4 regions of the Blautia sp. DFI.1.216 genome follow, and region 4 is predicted to be linked to each of the others. Evidence: riboswitches for the same ligand, from Rfam matches in the RefSeq annotation. Region 4 holds a riboswitch; each other region holds the start of a gene.
What was found. Region 4 has a riboswitch for cyclic di-GMP ahead of LJE11_RS14360 (substrate-binding periplasmic protein). Riboswitches for the same ligand answer to the same signal wherever they lie in the genome.
Positions count from the first base shown of each region.

Region 1: it holds a riboswitch for cyclic di-GMP, as region 4 does, so the genes downstream of both, LJE11_RS16420 (response regulator) here and LJE11_RS14360 (substrate-binding periplasmic protein) in region 4, are expected to answer to the same signal.
Region 2: it holds a riboswitch for cyclic di-GMP, as region 4 does, so the genes downstream of both, LJE11_RS14580 (ABC transporter substrate-binding protein) here and LJE11_RS14360 (substrate-binding periplasmic protein) in region 4, are expected to answer to the same signal.
Region 3: it holds a riboswitch for cyclic di-GMP, as region 4 does, so the genes downstream of both, LJE11_RS15345 (sensor domain-containing diguanylate cyclase) here and LJE11_RS14360 (substrate-binding periplasmic protein) in region 4, are expected to answer to the same signal.

Region 1 is NZ_JAJDML010000059.1:13,092-17,840, reverse strand. Features, by position in the region: gene LJE11_RS16430 (ABC transporter ATP-binding protein) at 1-87, shown strand, start outside; gene LJE11_RS16425 (ABC transporter permease) at 87-989, shown strand; cyclic di-GMP riboswitch class I at 1,227-1,302, shown strand; gene LJE11_RS16420 (response regulator) at 1,481-4,339, shown strand; gene LJE11_RS19855 (hypothetical protein) at 4,384-4,518, shown strand.
Region 2 is NZ_JAJDML010000044.1:6,100-10,848, forward strand. Features, by position in the region: gene panD (aspartate 1-decarboxylase) at 1-95, opposite strand, end outside; gene LJE11_RS14575 (DUF3786 domain-containing protein) at 630-1,250, shown strand; cyclic di-GMP riboswitch class I at 1,626-1,701, shown strand; gene LJE11_RS14580 (ABC transporter substrate-binding protein) at 1,919-3,697, shown strand; gene LJE11_RS14585 (ATP-binding protein) at 3,711-4,749, shown strand, end outside.
Region 3 is NZ_JAJDML010000049.1:14,386-19,134, forward strand. Features, by position in the region: gene LJE11_RS15340 (LysR family transcriptional regulator) at 1-566, opposite strand, end outside; gene LJE11_RS15345 (sensor domain-containing diguanylate cyclase) at 602-2,320, opposite strand; cyclic di-GMP riboswitch class I at 2,425-2,500, opposite strand; gene mgtE (magnesium transporter) at 2,986-4,380, opposite strand.
Region 4 is NZ_JAJDML010000042.1:19,975-24,723, reverse strand. Features, by position in the region: gene LJE11_RS14365 (ATP-binding protein) at 1-1,118, opposite strand, end outside; gene LJE11_RS14360 (substrate-binding periplasmic protein) at 1,102-1,917, opposite strand; cyclic di-GMP riboswitch class I at 2,097-2,190, opposite strand; gene LJE11_RS14355 (MATE family efflux transporter) at 2,353-3,696, opposite strand; gene LJE11_RS14350 (Lrp/AsnC family transcriptional regulator) at 3,915-4,373, shown strand; gene LJE11_RS14345 (helix-turn-helix domain-containing protein) at 4,517-4,749, shown strand, end outside.

The sequences.
Region 1 (4,749 bases), on a different contig from region 4:
CTATTCATGGATTATGAAGTAGTAAAAGGCGGAATGGATGATGTATTTCTTGCAGTCACAGGAAAGAAGCTTGGAGGTGAATGCTGATGAGAACAGTATTGGCATTAATGGACAGGAACAGGAAACTGTTTTTTAAAGATAAAGGTATGTTGTTTACATCAATGATCACACCAGTTATTCTGATTGTTCTTTATGCTACATTTCTTGCAAAGGTTTTCAGAGATTCTTTTACAGCAGCGATTTCGGATATGATTATGATTTCGGATAAGCTTATTAATGGAACCGTAGCAGCACAACTGACAGCATCACTTATGGCAGTAAGCTGTATTACTGTAACATTTTGTGTGAATCTGACTATGGTGCAGGACAAGGCAAATGGAACAAGGAAGGATTTTAATGTTGCACCGGTCAGCAAGGAAAAAATTTATTTGGGATATTTTCTGTCAACAGTAGCTAATTCATTGATGGTCAATGCACTTGCATTTGTATTATGTCTGGGATATTTACTTAAAATGGGATGGTATATGAATACAGCAGACATATTATGGGTTTTATTTGATATGATATTGCTCGTCCTGTTTGGAAGTACGCTTTCAAGTATCATTAGCTTTCCGTTGACAACACAGGGACAGCTTTCGGCTGTAGGTACAATTGTCAGCGCAGGATATGGTTTTATATGTGGTGCTTATATGCCGATTTCAAATTTTGGACCAGGTCTTCAGAAGGCACTGTCTTATCTTCCGAGTACATATGCCACTTCATTGATTAAGAATCATATGCTTCACGGAGTTTTCAGAGAGATGGAGAGAAAAAATTATCCGGATGAAATGGTTGAAGCGATAAGAGACACGCTTGATTGCAATCCGGTATTTCATGGAAATGTGGTGAGTATAAATCAGATGATTGGCATTATGATGGGAAGTATAGCTGTATTTGGAATTATTTACTATGTGGTTACATTGTTGTCAGCGGGTGAAGGCAGACGATAGGAAATATTGTTTTTAGCGGGTGAAAGTTCTGGGGATATGGAACGATCTGAGTACAAATGAGCAGGAAACAGTAATGTCAATGCTGCGTGGTCTTCGGAAGTAGAAGAACGGTTCGAGTATATGTATCGGCTGTTCTTTTTTTATTTTTTGGCGTTAAAACGGTAATGTTTTTCTTGTGTACAGTAGAGTGCTATAGTATAATAAAACCAGTTTTTTGCATAAGTATTAAAGCTATAATATGGAAATCGGCAAACCAGATGAAAGTCTGGGACGCAAAGCTACAGGGCCTGTAAAATGGCAGCCAGTTGCATGAAATGAGGTGCACTGTCTGTCTGGCAGTGCTTTTTTATGATAGAGCACTTGAATAAGTAATACAGAAGCTGTTTGGAAAAATATTGTGAAAAATAGCGGGGAGGTTATTGATAATTAATGAATGTAAAATTAAAATCTGGAAGCAAGCAAGCAACTGTAGCCTGGAGGGTGGGAGAAAGATGAAGAAGTGCAAATTAGTACAGAATATAAGAAATTTCAAATTTTGTTATTTTATATTTTGCACAATGATATGTTTGGTTGTTTTTCCTGTTTCCACATCTGCCCAAGAAAATTCTGATCATGTTATCCGGGTAGGATCTTTTGAGGAAACTTATAATGTAGTCAATGAAAAGGGAGAAAGAAGCGGCTATGGTTATGAGTATCTTCAAGATATTGCAGGTTATGCAGGATGGACATATAAATACATAACAAGTGATTGGAAAAACTGCTTTACACAGTTGAAAAATGGAGAGATTGATATTCTTGTTGGCATTTCCTATACAGACGAACGTGCTGAAAATATGCTTTTTTCCGATATGCCTATGGGGGAAGAGAAATATTACATCTATACGGATGCATCCAATATGGATCTTACAGCAGGAAATTTGGATTCTTTTGAGGGAAAAAATATTGGTGTGTTTAAAGATAATATAACGGAGGATGTGCTTAACGAATGGGAGTTAAAGTATGGTCTGCATACGCAGCATGTCAATGTTTCTAATACCGCAGAAGTTATGGACAAACTGTCGAAACATGAAATTGACTGCTTCGTTTCGGTAGAAGAACCCCGTTGGGAAGAATCGGAGATTTCGCCGATTACAAGTATTGGAGAGACAGAAATCTATTTCGCTATAAATCCCAAACGTCCGGATATCAAAGAAGCACTGGATAGTGCTATGCGCAGAATCAAGGATGACAACCCATTTTACACAGATGATCTCTACAGGCGTTATCTTTCTGCACAGAGCAGCTCGTTTCTTTCAAAAGAAGAAAGGGAGTGGGTTGGACGGCATGGTGCACTCAGGATTGGGTATCTGAATCAGGATGGAGGTATCAGCAGTGTAGATCCATCAACAGGTAAACTGACAGGTGTTATCACAGATTATGTGGATCTTGCAGAAAATTGTCTGCAAGGTCAGACTCTGGAATTTGAATTAAATGGATATGATACAAGAAGTGAACTGCTTCAGGCATTGCAGGATGGAAAAATAGACCTGATTTTTCATGCAAACCAGAATCCATACTTTGCAGAAACAAATGGATTTGCTTTGTCGGATACGCTATTGACTCTCAATATGGCAGCAATTACGGCAAAGGATTCTTTTGATGAAAATAAAGAGAATATAGTTGCCGTTGAAAAAGATAATTTTGCATTGAAAGCATATCTTTCATACAATTATCCGCAATGGGAGGTTGTGGAATATGAGACATCAGATGCAGCAGTAAAAGCAATGCAGAAAGGGGAGACGGATTGTATTGTAAGCAATTCAGGTACTGTTTCAGACTATTTGAAAAATAATAAGCTTCATAGTGTTTTCCTGACAAAAGAAGCTGATGTTTCATTTGCTGTTCAGCAGGGAGAACCGGTTCTTTTGTCCATTCTGAATAAAACACTGACATCTATGCCTACAACTCAATTTTCAGGTGCAGTAGTTTCGTATAATGTTTCCTCACGAAAAGTTACAGCGAAGGATTTTATTCAGGACAATTTACTGGCTGTCTCACTCATAGTTGGAATCTCTATTTTTGTTGCCCTGTGTATAATTCTTGATTCTTTGAAAAAATCAAAACGTGCGGAAGAAAAATCCAAGAAGTCTGCTGAGCAGGCATTGAAGCTGAATCAGGAGCTTGAAGAAAAACAGCAGGAATTACAAAATGCACTTGTAGAAGCACAGAGTGCCAATAAGGCTAAGACTTCCTTTTTAAATAACATGTCTCATGACATCAGGACACCGATCAATGGCATTATGGGCATGCTTACAATTCTTGAAAAAAGCGGAAATGATGGTGAACGGGCAAAAGATTGCCTGAATAAAATAAATGAGTCTTCGAAACTGCTATTATCATTGGTAAATGATGTTTTGGATATGGCAAAGTTAGAATCGGATACCGTGGTTTTTAGTGATGAATCCATCAATCTGGATCAGGTATGTCAGGAAATCACGGAGTCACTATCTTTTCAGGCAGAAGAAAAAGGACTTCATGTTATAGGAGAACATGATGATTACAGTGGTATATATGTTTGGAGCAATGCAGTTCATCTGAAAAAAATATTGATGAATCTGTTTACAAACAGTATGAAGTACAATAAGGTGAATGGTTTTATTTACATGAGTATGAGAACGATTGAAAGATCAGAAGATCACATGACATGTGAATTTAAAATAAAAGATAATGGAATTGGAATGTCAGAAGAATTTATAAAAAATGAATTGTTTACTCCATTTGTACAGGCAGATAATTCCCCACGTTCTGATTATAATGGGACAGGTCTGGGAATGCCTATTGTGAAACAACTTGTAGAAAAGATGGGCGGAACCATAACAGTTGAAAGCAAGCTTGGTGAAGGAAGCTGTTTTACTGTAATACTTCCATTTAAAATTGATACGAATGCACGGCTGGAAGAAAAAGAAGATTTCAATGCAGATATATCAGGTGTCCGGATATTATTGGTTGAAGATAATGAGCTGAATGCGGAAATAGCAGAATTTATACTGACGGAAAATGGGGCTAAAGTAGAAACAGTGAAAAATGGGTTAGAAGCTGTTCAGCACTTTGAAGCCTGCGAATCAGGAACATACGATGTTATTTTAATGGATGTCATGATGCCGGTGATGGATGGGCTTACTGCCACAAAAACAATAAGATCCCTGGAACGGCAGGATGCAAAAACAATCCCTATCATTGCTATGACTGCAAATGCATTTAGGGAAGATGCAGAAAAGTGTATGGAAGCAGGAATGAATGCACATTTGTCAAAGCCGATTGTGATTGAGGAAGTTATAAAAACGATTTTAAGGTATGTTCATAATGATTAGCAGAGGTTCATGAATTAGTGGAATACAATTGACAGGGCTAAAAGATGACAATGCAGGAGTGCTATAAAGCTATCGGAGGAAACTATGAGGCTGTTTTGGGACGCCTTCACAGCGAAGCACTGATTCAGAGATTTACATTAAAGTTCCTTGAAGACCAGAGTTATCTACAGTTAAAATAGGCATTGGAAAATAAAAATTATGAAGATGCTTTCCGCAGTGCGCACACATTGAAAGGGGTGTGTCAGAAGCTTTCCCTTGACCGTCTGTATGAGGTTAGTGATAAATCCTTACCGAACCAGATTTATTCACAGAATCTTATCAAGGTTATGCAGGAAAAAATCGATTTCTTCAAATCGAACAGTGGCATAAATTCGATTGATTACAATGCAAGTTCGGGGCAATTAACTATA
Region 2 (4,749 bases), on a different contig from region 4:
AGTTCTTCATCCACAGTAATGCTTCCCACATAATCCAGTTCGGCCTGGACAACAGTTGCTCTGTGGATTTTTCCTTTTAACATTTCTATTGTCATCTTATATAGTCCTTTCCTGCGGGAAAAATCAGAGTCATGCAGCTCCATAAAAAGGAAATATACCTTTATGATCTGCAAAAAAAGCGCATCAGGATACACTTTGACCCTGAAACGCTTCTGATTGATTCCCTGTATATTGAGTCCTGTTTCTGATACATAAAATATGGCTTGTTATTCCATAGATTAGGGGAAATCTGATTTCCTGTATCATAAATACCGGCTCCTATCTTTTAAAATTACATACATCCTTCCGTTTCCGCTTTCGGGTTCCGGCTGGCTGTTTTTATATAAGATTCCAGTGATTTCAGCCAGAGTATAGTTTTGAGTCCAAATACTATCTCTGAGTGGTATTATTACATCTGGTCGGTTATTTGTCAATAAATTGTTTATCTACTGTTCACATACAACTATCCCAAATCCCGAGACGATAAAACATAATTGATTTCTGACAGACAGTTTGCTAGAATATATCTATGAAAAGAGAGTAGTGTGCCGGGCGGATTCGGTTAAATAAGAAATGGAATAAAGTATATTATGGATAATTATGAAAAACAGGTATATACGGGAAGAAAGTTGTTTCTAAAGTATGATCAGGATAAGCTGATAGAGAAATATGGATTGAAACATGATGAAGAATATCTGTATTTGAAATATATCGGAACAGAATATCGGATCGATCGCGGAAATGGTGCCATTGAATATGTTGCGGATGATGAATGGACGGATTGCAGAGAATATACAATTGTTATGACAATTTATGATTTTCTCTGTTGCTCCGGACAGGAAGTACTGCCGCCTTTGACCGGGCAGTGGCAGCCTGTGAGCAGGTTTGTAACTGCCGGAAGCAGTCCGTCAACAGCCCCCTTTGTGGAAAAGTATGCAAAAGCATTTTCAGGAAAAGTGGAAGAGGTAAAGCAGGCCTGCACCTGTCTGGGGGGAAAGCAGACGGAGCGTTTGGCAGGGGCGGATCTGACATTTGAAATGCCTGTTCTTCCGGGTTTTTCTGTGTTGCTTCAGTTCTGGGATGGGGATGAAGAATTCCTGCCAAAGATTTTACTGTTGTGGGATAAGGTATCGTTATCATATCTTCATTTTGAGACAACCTATTATCTTCAGGGAGATCTTCTGAAGACTATACTGCAGACCATCGGCTGAATACATTGCAGCCGGTCATTTGGAGGGCGGTACGCAGTATCTGAAAGCTGAACACAAAAGAGGGAAAGAACCGGATGAACTTGTCACTGCGAGAATTGAAGTGGGGGATCAGATGGAGCTGTTGTTTTAAGAATATGGAATAATCAATCTATAGCAATCCTCGTAAATAATGCATTTAAGAGGATTGCTATAAGTACAAATGAGCAGAAAACAGTAATGTCAATGTTGCGTGGAATTCGGAAGTAGGAGAACAGTTCGAATATATAATCGGCTGTTCTTTTTTTAGCGTTAAAGCGGCGAGGTTTTTCTTGTGTACAGTGGAATGTAGGAGTATAATGAAATCAATATTTTGCATAAATTTACAATCTGTAATAGAACGACGATCGGCAAAGCAGATGAAAGTCTGTGACGCAAAGCTACAGGGCCTGTAAAATGGCAGCCAGTTGCATGAAATGATGTGCGCTGTCTGTGAGACGGTGTTTTTTTATGTTATAGGAAATTACTCCGTAATGTTCCTATAACATAAAAAAGACCTCCGGGCAGGATCGCACTGCGACGGAGGGGAATTATGTCGCTGAAGCGACCCTTCGCAGGCGAAGAATCCTGCAAGCAGGGATGTTATTTCATAAACGGAACCATAATGATTTTATCGGAGAAGAGAGAAAAATATGAAAATCAAAAAAGTACAAAGTGCATGTCTTATTTTGGCATGTATAGCGGCAACAGGACTTATAGGGTGTGGGAAAACAGATGAAACACCAAAGAAGCACGAAGCAATTACTTTTATGGCTCCTTATCTGGAAGTGGACAATTTTATAGAAGAAGTGCATAAAACATATCCAGAGATTGAGCTTGAAGTAGTCCCGTACAGCGGAGCAAATACAACAACCTGTCTGCAGAATATGTTAGAGGCAGATGATCTTCCGGACATCTGCACACAGACTTTTTATAAGCCAGATGTGGTGGATGTCAGTGATAAGATGATTGATCTCTCAGGATACGATTTTACAGATAATTATGTGGAATCACGTCTGAAAGATGTATCCGATGAGGGTGCACTTTATATGCTTCCATCTTTGTACAACTGTTATGGAATCACCTATAATAAAACACTGCTTGAGAAGCATGGCTGGAAGCTGCCAACATCTTTTACAGAGCTTGAAGAACTTGCAGACAAGGCAAAAGAAGCAGGAGTTACGTTATGTATGGCACAGATTCAGTATCCTGGTTCAGCCTTCCAGTATATATGTAATATTGCGGATGCGGGATTCCTTGGTACTATGTCTGGAAAGCAGTGGCAGAAAGATTACCTGTCAGGAAAGGCAAATGTCAGTGACACGGAAGGCATGATGGACAGCATGGAATATATCCAGAAATGGAAAAATCTCGGTATGCTTGACTGCAGCAACAGTGATCCGGTAGATGATAGTAAAACAAGAGAAGCTTTTATAAAGGGAAATTCACTGTTTCTATTGGGACCACAGAATGGCATTATGGAATCAGAAGATACAACGGACAAATTTGGTCTGATGCCATACCTGTCTGAAGATGGAAGCAAGAATGTATTTATTTTAAATGTAAACCGTTTTTATGGATTGAATAAAAAGCTGGAGAATGATCCTGAGAAACTTGAAGATGCATTAAAAGTCATGAAGGTGCTGTCTACGGTAGAAGGAACCAGTGCCCTGTATCCGGACAGTACATTAAAAGCAGGACTGCTTCCTTTCAAAGATGCAAAGGCGGATGACACCTTCTATGCAGATATTTCGGATTTTATCAATGCAGGGAATACGACACCGTTTATTTATTCCGGATGGGAAAATACGATTGTAAATACCGGAACCAAAATGCTGGAATTCATGCAGGATAAGGCATCAATAAAGGATGTGGCAGATCAGCTGGATGAGGATCAGGACAGCGTGGTAAATAATCAGCCGGAAGTGATCACAACAGCTACAGAGGAAATTTCACAGGAAAGCTGTGCAAAGCTGGTGGGCAGATGCTTTGCCGAGGCAACCGGAAGTGACGTTGCTCTTATATCCCTTGGAACATGGATCAGTGGAAATGGTACGAACCAGAACAATGATGGTGTGAGCGGAAAACTGTATGCAAAGAATATTACAGACTATGATGTATGTATCATTCTTCCGACTGGCTGGTCACAGACGATTAAAACAATCAGGCTGACAGGAAAACAGATTCAGGCATTGTATGAAGAAGGTTATGATGCAGTTGGTACAGGCAAGAATTATCCATATATGTTGGTAAATCCTGAAGATATGGAACTGGAGGATGGAAAGACTTATCAGGTTGCAATTTCCGGAATCAGTGAAAAACTGGCATCAGAAACGGAAGTGACAGACAGTGGTGTTGTGGGTATGGATGCGGCAAAGGAGTTTTTTGGGCAATTTGAAACTTTAAGTGAAGCAGACGCTGAATGGAAATAAGCGGAGGAGAAGGATGCAGAAGGCAAAGAGTTACCGGAACTTAATATTGGGTTGTTGTATGACTGGTATAGCGATGTTTCTTGCATTCTTTTTCCTGTATCATACTTATATCCAGGATATTATCTATGAGGAACGATTAAACCAGATGGAAGAGGTTACCCGTCAAATGTTTCAAAATCTGGAGGATGTGATCGATTCCCATTGGAATCGGGTAACGGAAGAATGTAATTATCTGAGAGATGCAAACGTACAGACTACAGATGAACTCTGCAGACACATGAAAAAGAAATATGAATTATCAGCATATGCAGAGCAGAAGATTACGTTGATGGCAGTGGATTCAGAAGGCGGATATTATACAGAATCCGGAAACAAGGGACTTTTCCGGGAACTGGATTATTTTGAAGAAAGTCCTGAAAAGATCAGTTTTGTTTTTGATTCTATGACGGATAACCAGTCAAAGATGGTATTTCTGAATCGTTTGCCGGAGCCCATACATCTTCAAAATGGAGAAAAGAAAACTTCAATTCTCTATTTTGGAATTGCCCAGGACATGGAACAGCTAAATCCATATTTTAACTGCGAAGCTTATAACGGAAACAACAGTGTGTATGTACTGGATGATAATGGATCTAAACTGTTCAACAGCAATCAGGTGGAACTGATCAAGGGCCATAATGTATTTTCTGTTTTACAGAATATGAAGTATCTTCACAATTCTTCCTTTGAGAAAACAAAGGCGGAACTGGAGAAAAAAGACTGCAGTTATTCTAATGCAGTTCTGGATGGAACAGAATATTTTTACGGATTAAAAAGAATGGAAAATGCCGAATGGACACTTATCTTTCTGGTTCCGGCGGAGTATGTTGCTACGAATACATTAAAACTTGTCAATTTTGTTATGGTATTTATCGTTATCTTTACGGTTATCGTAGCTGCCTGTGTTATGATGGGGATTTCCTTTGTTATGTACAGAAATCAGCAGGAAGCAATCCGTTTGGAGCGGGAAAATAATGCCAAGCTGGAAACAGTGAATACAAAGCTGCGGCAGG
Region 3 (4,749 bases), on a different contig from region 4:
ACCCTCTCTTTGCCGGAATTGTAAAGCTCTGTCAGCCCTCCCGGATACAGCATTACATCTGTTTCATAGATGGGTTCAAAATACATTTTGTTTTTTGACAGTTCATACAGGAAATTTTCCTTCTGCTGACTGAGGATATATACAAAACCAATGTCATCCATATAATCCCGGACTCTTTCCATTACGCTTTGTACGCCTGCTGTTGTTACCTGGAAATGGTACTTTTTTTCATAGGTTTCATTATAAAAATCCACAAACTGATTGGCAAACCAGGAACTGGGATTTAGAGATATCCTTATCCATTTTGTCATTCCGCTGGAAGCCATATTTTCCAGAACATTTACTTCATTTATAATTTTCGACGCATATTCATACATCTTATGCCCCTGTACTGTCAGTCTGATTCCTCTTGGCAGCCGTTCAAAAAGCTGCATTCCCAGCGTATCTTCCAGTCCCTTGATCACCTTGCTGACACTGGGCTGTGTAGAATACAGATTTTTCGCAGCATCACTGAATGAACCAGTCTGCGCACATACTACGAAATACTGTAATTGTTTTAAATCCATAAAGATTTTATCCCTCTTTCTGTTTTTATCCGCCATTAACCCTTTTTTCTATTTTGAGTTTTATCTTCATACATTCTGTGATCTGCCATAATGCGGATTTCATCGATCTTCTGGCTGTGTTCCGGATAAATAGCATAGCCACAGCTTGTATCCACGCTCAGCAGACGACCCTCTATATCAAAAGGCCGGTCAATGACACTTTTTATTCTTCTGACCATCATCTCACAGAATTCATCATTAATATTGCCCTCCTCAATGATCAGGGAAAACTCATCTCCACCGATGCGGAAGGCATAGTCTGTCTTCCTGATACATTTACACAATCTCCGGGAAACCGCCTTCAGCAATCTGTCCCCCATGTCATGTCCATAAGTGTCATTAACAGGCTTAAACCTGTCCAGATCCAGATAGAACATGGCAAATTTTTTATGCAGCTTTCCATTTCTTTTTAATCTTTCGGAAAGATAACGCTCATTATAAAGTCCTGTCAGTGCATCCGTATTTGCCAGCTTCTCAAGTTCATGCTTCTGCCCGATATCCTGAGCGATCAGCATTACTTTGGACAGTATACTGCCTTTCCATTCCACAGGTATCACTGACATTACTTTATAAGAAGATCTGTCAAGAGTAGAATATTCAAAGGTATACAGATCATCCTCAGACATAATAACTTTTCTCAGATGTTCCGGTGAAAGCAGATCATCCATCTGTATATTTATCTTTTCCGTAAGTACCACATACTCTCCGGACATACGCTGAAGAAGCTCCCTGTAATCACCTGTAGGATTATAATAAGACTCATTGTTCATCTCATAATATTCGTATATCCCGCTGTCCAGATCACAAACTGCAAAACGCTCTACAATCCTGGTTACTCCCTGAATAAGCTGGTCCATGGCGATGTTCTGCTTTAACATCGCTCTGCATTCTTTTTCCGTATTTTTCGAATCCGTCACATCACGAAGAAAAATCATGGCGTGTCTGACCTCTCCGTTCTCATCTGTATCTCCCTCCATCACTACATTCCGGATAATACGCAGCTCTCCGTCAAACACTGCTTTGCATTCCTGACTGAGTTCCCCGGTAATTTTTCTGAGTTCCTTCATAATATATTCCCGGTTGTAAATCTGCGCAACCGCCTCTTTACTCTCAGGACAGACATAATTATTAAGAAACATCTGTATCAGTTCATCCCATGTCCGGCTTTTGTTGAAAATTTCCTGAAGCGAGCCCTTTACTTTCATAGATTCAAATGTATTTTCCTGAAGATCCACATAATATTCACACAGATTCATATCTGTAAAAGCCCGGTGAAAAGCAGCTTCCCTTGCTTCCTGATTCCGGGCAAAGTGATCAGATCTGACAGATAATACCCAGATTGGCCGTCCTTTATTATCCCTGGCATCTGCCTTCACAATCCTTACCGATATTGATAAACCTTTACTGTCTGTAAGATACAAGGTGTGAGAACCCTGTAAATCATGAAGTCCTTCCGGTGAAAATATATGCTTTTGCTCATTACAGACCACACTGAGCATAGAGCCGTCTGATGCTTTCATAAATTCATCAAGGTCATCCCACCCCAAAAGCTGCAGAAAATAGTTACTTACACTCCAGATTGTCAGCTTCTCATCATAATAACCGGCGACTGTTCCCACCGGATCATTCTGTTTCAGTACATATTCAATAGCTTCCTGAACTGAAGGATTAATATCCGTATCTTCATTTGCGACATATATTTCAATCTTATTCATTTTGTTAAGCATACACCTATGCTCTGACATGATATTCTCAACCTTTCTTTAAAATAAAAGAGAATAATGCCCGCTACAATACAACAAGACATTACTCTCTGTATAAATGCAACTGGCTGCCATTTTACAGGCCCTTTAGCTTTGCGCCGCAGCCTTTCGACTGTTTTGCTGATACTGTATCTGTGGAATTATACAGTTACCTGGTGTGCCAACAAGTTGATTTCTCGAAGAATCAACTTGTCGGCACACTGGTTTATTCACAGACACATTATATATATTATATTTTTCATTTCTTATTACTGTTTACCATTAATATTTCCTGCACCGCTGTTTATTTGTTACTGTTTACTCCGTTCTCAGTAACATTTATATGCTTTGTAAATCCAAATAACGACTTGCCTCTTTCAATCGTCAGGTCAGTTAAACACTAATTGCAATATATTATTTGCATATCCCCTGAATAATGTCAACTGCTATTTTCCTTATTTCACAAAATTTATTCCAGATTGCAAACGACATACATTACATTTGTCATAATTAATCCTCTGAAATATTAAGACAGGTCCGTATTTTACGGGATAACGACCAACTATAATAACTCCATACAAAAACAGATCCAATATCTTATAATCAAAGATACAGGACCTGTTTTTATTATCTGAAATTCAGCCTGCAAGATTCAGCATTTTTAATAAGAACAGCCAGCTCAGGCCATAATAGGTAATTACTGCAACAAGGTCATTCACTGTTGTGATCAGCGGACCTGATGCTACTGCCGGGTCAATATTGATCTTCTTAAAGAACAATGGAATACAGGTGCCTACTGCACTGGAGATCAACATAGCCAACAACAGTGCCACACCGATACATCCGGATACTGCATAGGAAAACAAAAGTGTTTTTCCTTTAAACAGATAAATATACAATCCAATCAGCGCAAAAGACAGAATTCCAAGAAGTCCGCCATTACACAGACCAATTCTCATTTCCTTCCACACAAGTTCCAGTTTCTGCTTACCTGTCAGAGATTCATCCATCAGCACACGAATCGTCACAGCCAGAGACTGGGTACCCACATTACCTGCCATATCAAGGATCAAAGACTGGAAGCACATAATAATCGGAAGTGCAGTCACCACCTTCTCAAAAATTCCTACCACTGAGGAAACTACCATACCAAGTCCCAGAAGAATAATCAGCCAGGGCAGACGTTTCTTCATACTTTCTTTCAGTGGCTCCTTTAAATCCTCTTCTGCTGTCAGACCGGCCAGCTTCGCATAGTCATCACCCATCTCATCATCAACCAGGTCAATGATACTGGCAGATGTGATGACACCCAGAAGCTGATTATCGTTGTCAAGAACCGGAATAGAATCCTCAGAATAATCTTTCAGTTCTTCGATACATTCATCAATATTTTCTTCCGCATATACATATGGATAGGAAGTCACCACCAGATTCTCAAGCAGATCATCCCGTCTGGCAATGATCAGTTCTTTCAGATTAATGGCCCCATAAAATTTCTGCTGCTCTGTCACTACAAAAATAGTGGAGATATTGTCATTTTTTGCAGCCTGTTCGATCAGACTGCTCATTGCCTGCTTAACTGTCAGTTTATCTGTGATCACAATATAATTTGTTGTCATGCGGCTTCCGATCTCATCCTCATCAAAGGATGCGATCATCTCCACATCACGTCGAACCTCAGGTTCAAGCAGATCGATCAGTATTTTTTTCTTTGTTTTTTCAACTTTATTTAATACATCTGCAAGAGCATCTGTCTCCATTCTGGATAAAATGGCTGCTGCTTTTTTCACATCCATTTCATTCAGATACTCTGCTGCATTCTCCTCATCTGTATATTCAAAAATATCAGAAAGCATATCTATATCCAGGATACGGTACAGCTTGCACCGCTCCTGTACAGTCAGTTTCGGCATTACATCTGCCAGATCATTCTCATGATAATCCTGCAGCCTTTCTCCCATAACGGCCGGAGAGGTGTTGCTGCGGATGATCTTCAGAATTTCTTTGGAATAATCCTGTACTCTTTTCTCCATTCTTTCATCCTCCGTTTTTTTGCATAAAAGCACACCAAAAGAAAGCAGTCTGTTATTTATTACATTTTACTGCCATTTCTTCCATGCTTTTTCCAGCACAATAAACCGCAGGGTATCAAACCATAACCTGCTATTCATCCGCTGTCCGTAACTGTCCGGCATCTTCGCCGGATCATTACTGCTCAATATGTAATTGCATGATTCGGGGGAATTTCATAAATACAGGATAAGAAATGAAAAAGACATCCGATCTTCCACATACAGAAACTGTCAGATTACAGACAGTAAAAAACTCCTATTTTATATGCATACATGGAAAATCCTGAAAATATATGACTACAGCAGAACAAAAACGGCTGCTATACTCAT
Region 4 (4,749 bases):
TAGTCTGCCACATTGATCATGCCGCAGATTCCATTGATCGGTGTCCGGATATCATGGCTCATTCGCTGCAGAAACTCGGTTTTTGCCTCATTGGCTGCTTCTGCTTTTTTTGCTGTTCTCAGAAGTTCTGCTTTATATTTTTCATCTTTTTCCTGTTCCTGTTTCCGGTGTGCCAGATCCGCTCTGTAACCCCAGAAGCAGAATATACCGAATATGAGTAAATAAAGAAAAACGACAGCTGTTACACTTAGCGGCAGGTTACGGAATACTTCCGTATCCGGAAGATAGGCATAAATATAATAATCCCGCTGCTTCAGCATGATTCCATAACATCTGGTTCCTTCATTTTTTAAATGAAAAATATGCTGACTGTCTGTATGCTCTTTCATTGCCTGGACAACCTGATTGCCGGCAGTATCCTGTCCCAGCAGGCTTTCATCGTTGCTGGCAACGATGGTTCCCTTATCTGCAACAATAATCGTTCCATCTTTCTGAGTGCTATAGCCATTTAAAAGGTTCTGTATTGTCAGGGTATAATTTCTGACAAATTCCGGAGATGTGTAATAATAAATTGCAACCATACCTGGTGCATCTTTTCTGGCACAGGCTGCAATGTCGATACGTGATCCGTCTTCTCGGTCAATCCGTTCCGAATAAGATCTTTCTTCATATCCGGTAAAATCCATGATAATGTCTTTTTGCAGATAATCTGTGATCTCATTGGTCAGAGCCTCATCCATGCTGTATTTGCAGACTGTCTTTCCCTCTGCATCCAGCACAAGGATACCATCCACCCAGAGGGTCTGCAGATTTTCTTTCAGAAACTCCTGGCTTAACCGGCAGCCGTTTTCTGTTTCCATGTCGATATTCGTACTCATCTGTCTGGCACTTTCAATGGCGCGGAGGAGACTTTTAGATTCCGAAGCTTCATTATAATGGGTGTAGGTGGAACACTGCACTTTGACATAGTTTACAGTTTTCACCATCCTGTTCTCTGCTTCCTTTTTCTCTGCCTGAAAAAAGTAATACAGGGAAGCTGCAGTCACACAGATTCCAAGCAGAATGCCGAATATCCAGAATCGCTTTACTTTTATTCTTCTCCTAATATCCAAGATTATCCACCTCCAGATACTTCTGGGGATCATCCAGATATTTTTTAATGATTTTCAGGGATGTGCCATCCTGACGCATTTCTTCCAGCGTCTGATCCATCTGCTCACAAATTCCTCTGTCATCCTCTTTTGCAAAAGCAACACCTATCCCGACCACCATCAGCGGATCTTCCAGGATACGGAAGCTTGCATCATAATCCTTCATGTACTGGACAATGGATTCCTCATGTGCAGCAACTGCATCTACATATCCTTTTCCCAGAAAGGTATAGATTAGTTCCCTGTGCCCAAGACTGATCAGATTGCCCAGTTTGGGGATCCTTTCATCTGTCCGGTTCAGAAAGATGCCTTCCGGTTTGGTTGTGGACTGGACGGCAAGGTTCTTTCCCTCCAGATCACTTAGTTTATAGATATCACTGCTCTCATTTACAGCAACTACCTGGCGGCTTGCTATGTAGGGTCCTGCCCAGCGGTAATCGTCAAGGCGTCCTTCCATGGAAAAACAGCCCATAATACAGTCGATCTCTCCGCTTTCTACCAGTTCTTTTTTCTTCTCCCAGTTGATCTGGACAACATCCACCTGATACCCCATTCTTCTGAAAGCTTCTGTAGCCAGTTCCACATCAATTCCTGTGGGGATTCCATCTTCATTCAGATAATTGTATGGCGGATAACTGTCACTGCCCAGGGTGATAACGGGCTTTTCTCTTTCTTTTTTAGTAACATCTGCATTTTTGCACCCTGCCAGGGCAGTTGCTAAAATTCCCACAAGCAGAATGCCTGCAATCACTCTTTTTCCTTTCATCTTTTCTCCATTCCTGCTGTTCTTCTCTATTTTCCATCAAATTTAACCGAATCAGGTAAGTCCCCTGCGGAGGTTGCGAATATCCGCTTGAAGACAAAAAAAAGTTCCTTGTAAAAAATTTTACAGGAACTTTTTCCATAATGCCCATTTAACATTTACCTTTTTTTATTACTGAGGCATGATGCAACCGGCTGGCATGGCCAGATTTCAATCTGACTTTAGCTCCTTCTGGCTTTGCGCCCCGGCTTTTCAACCGGTTTGCCAATAAATGCCATAAAAAATTATTTTTATTATAGCACTCATACTATATCATGTCTATAAGAAAATATGTTACTGTTCACAGCAACACGCTTCGCAGGATATTGCCAGTGAACAGTAACGAAAATATACCTCTTAACATACAAATCCAGCTTCCCATCAAAACTTAAGAGAAATTTACCGGAATGAAACTCCTTCATCAACCGGCCATGATTTTCTAAGTGCCCCATAGGAGATCAGAAAATTCGCAAGCCATCCGGCCGGTACAGCAAGCCAGACAAATGCAATTCCATAACGCGGTGCAAAAATCAAGGCAACTGACAGCCGAATGGCAAGGTTTACCATATTGGCAATGAGAAACGGCCGCATAATTCCAAGTCCACGAAGAACTCCATCTGTTGCCATCTTAATACCCATAAAAATAAAGAAATATCCCAGCCATTTCATATAATCCCCGGACACCTGATATGCCAGAGCGGTTCCATCTTTTCCAAGGAATAAGGAAGAAATTGGGGTGTGCAGTGTTTCAATGACTATGAAAGCAAGGACTGCGAAACACAGATCTAACACCAGTGCAGCGTGATATCCTTTTTTAATACGTTCAATTTTCTTTGCTCCAAGATTCTGGGAAACATAGGGCGAAACCGCATTTCCAATGGATACAAATATCAGTGAAAAAACATTCTCTACTCTCATGGTTGCCGCATAACCTGCCAGCGCCTGTGTACCGAAGGGATTTACAACCGCCTGTACGATCATCATACCAATTGACACTGTGGATTGCTGAAGAACCGATGGTACTGCAATACGAAGCATGGAATGTAACTCCTGCCTGTCAAACCAGTTAAAGCGGCTTTTATATCGACGCATCCGGTTAAAGAAAATCAAAAGCGAAAACACTGCGGAAATCCCCTGCGCAATGAGAGTTGCAAGGGCGGCACCGAACACACCCAGCCCTAAACCTGCCACCATCCAAAGATCCATAACAATATTCAAAACAGAAGAAAATATCAAAAGGCCCAGCGGAATCTTCGATTCACCGATGGAATTGAACATCGTTGAAAGGATATTGTACATAAACAGAAAGGGAAATCCCACAAAATAAACACGCAGATACAGTACCGCTTCATCCAGTATGTCAGCAGGTGTTTGTAATAAACTCATCATAAAATGAGAAAAAACAAAGCCAAAAACCCCCAGAAGTATACTCAGAATCAGAAAACTGATCAACGATGTTGACACAATTGTTTTCATTTTGCTATAATTCTGAGCTCCAAAATAGCGGCTCACAAGTACACCTGCTCCTACACCGGCTCCCAAAGCCACACAGATGAAAACATTGGTCAAAGCGGCACAGGCTCCAACTGCCGCAAGTGCAGAGGATCCCACAAACTGACCTACGATAATGGAATCAGCCATATTATATACTTGTTGAAAGAAGCTGCCCAGAATCATAGGCATTGCAAAAACAGTCAGTGCTTTAAGAGGGGCATCTGTGATTAAATATTCATCTTTTGACATTCTCATTTTCCTCCATCAATTCCTGCTTTTTATCCGAAATCACGATTGTATTTTCAAAATGTAAGTTTAAGATTTCGTTACGCAACAATTATATGTAGTTACAGCAAATAAGTCAAGCTGCTGTTTACTTTTAGTAATATAAATGATATGATATTTGATATTGAAAAAAGCTGCTATCAGATGGATATTATTTTATATTATTTTACAGGAGGGAACTTATGTACCTGGACGGTTTAGATGAGCTGGATCAGAAGATTATCCGGCTGCTTATAGAAAACGCACGTATCTCTTACTCTGATATCGGTGAAGAAACCGGTATTTCCAGAGTGGCAGTAAAAGCCCGTATCCAGGCTTTGGAGAAAAGAGGCGTAATCGAAGAATATACAACAATTATTAATCCGCAAAAAATCAGTGGGGCTGTATCATGCTATTTTGAAATTGAAACAAAACCGGAGTACCTGGCGCAGGTGACAGATATATTGTACAAAAATGATACAGTCTCACAGATTTACCGTGTCACAGGAAGAGACAGGCTTCATGTACATGCCGTTGCTTCATCAGGTGATGAAATGGAGTACTTCCTGCACAATGTCATTGATACACTGCCTGGCATTATCAGCTGCAGTTGCAATATGATCTTATCACGCATTAAAGATATTAAAGGATTACGGCTATAAAAGTCAGAAGCTGCAACCAACCTTGATCCATACAGTCATATCACCTTGCCAAAGTGAATTAAATATAACGCTCCCAGCCACTTTTTGACTTCAACAGTTTGCTCTTCCTGAAACGCCTCGCAGCTTTTCAAAATAACAATAAAATGCCCATTTTTCGTACACGGGAACATATCCTAAAACGCCACTATACTATTGAAGAGTTGTCAAAGCAGTATCTGATGAACACCACTACTTTGAAATCCGTTTTCAAAGCAGTCTATGGAATGCCCATCGCTTCTTACATGAAAGAATACCGTATGAAGTTGGCATCGAATATGCTGTTGCAGGAAGATAAATCTATTTCGGGAATTGCCGCCGCTGTGGGATATAAAAACCA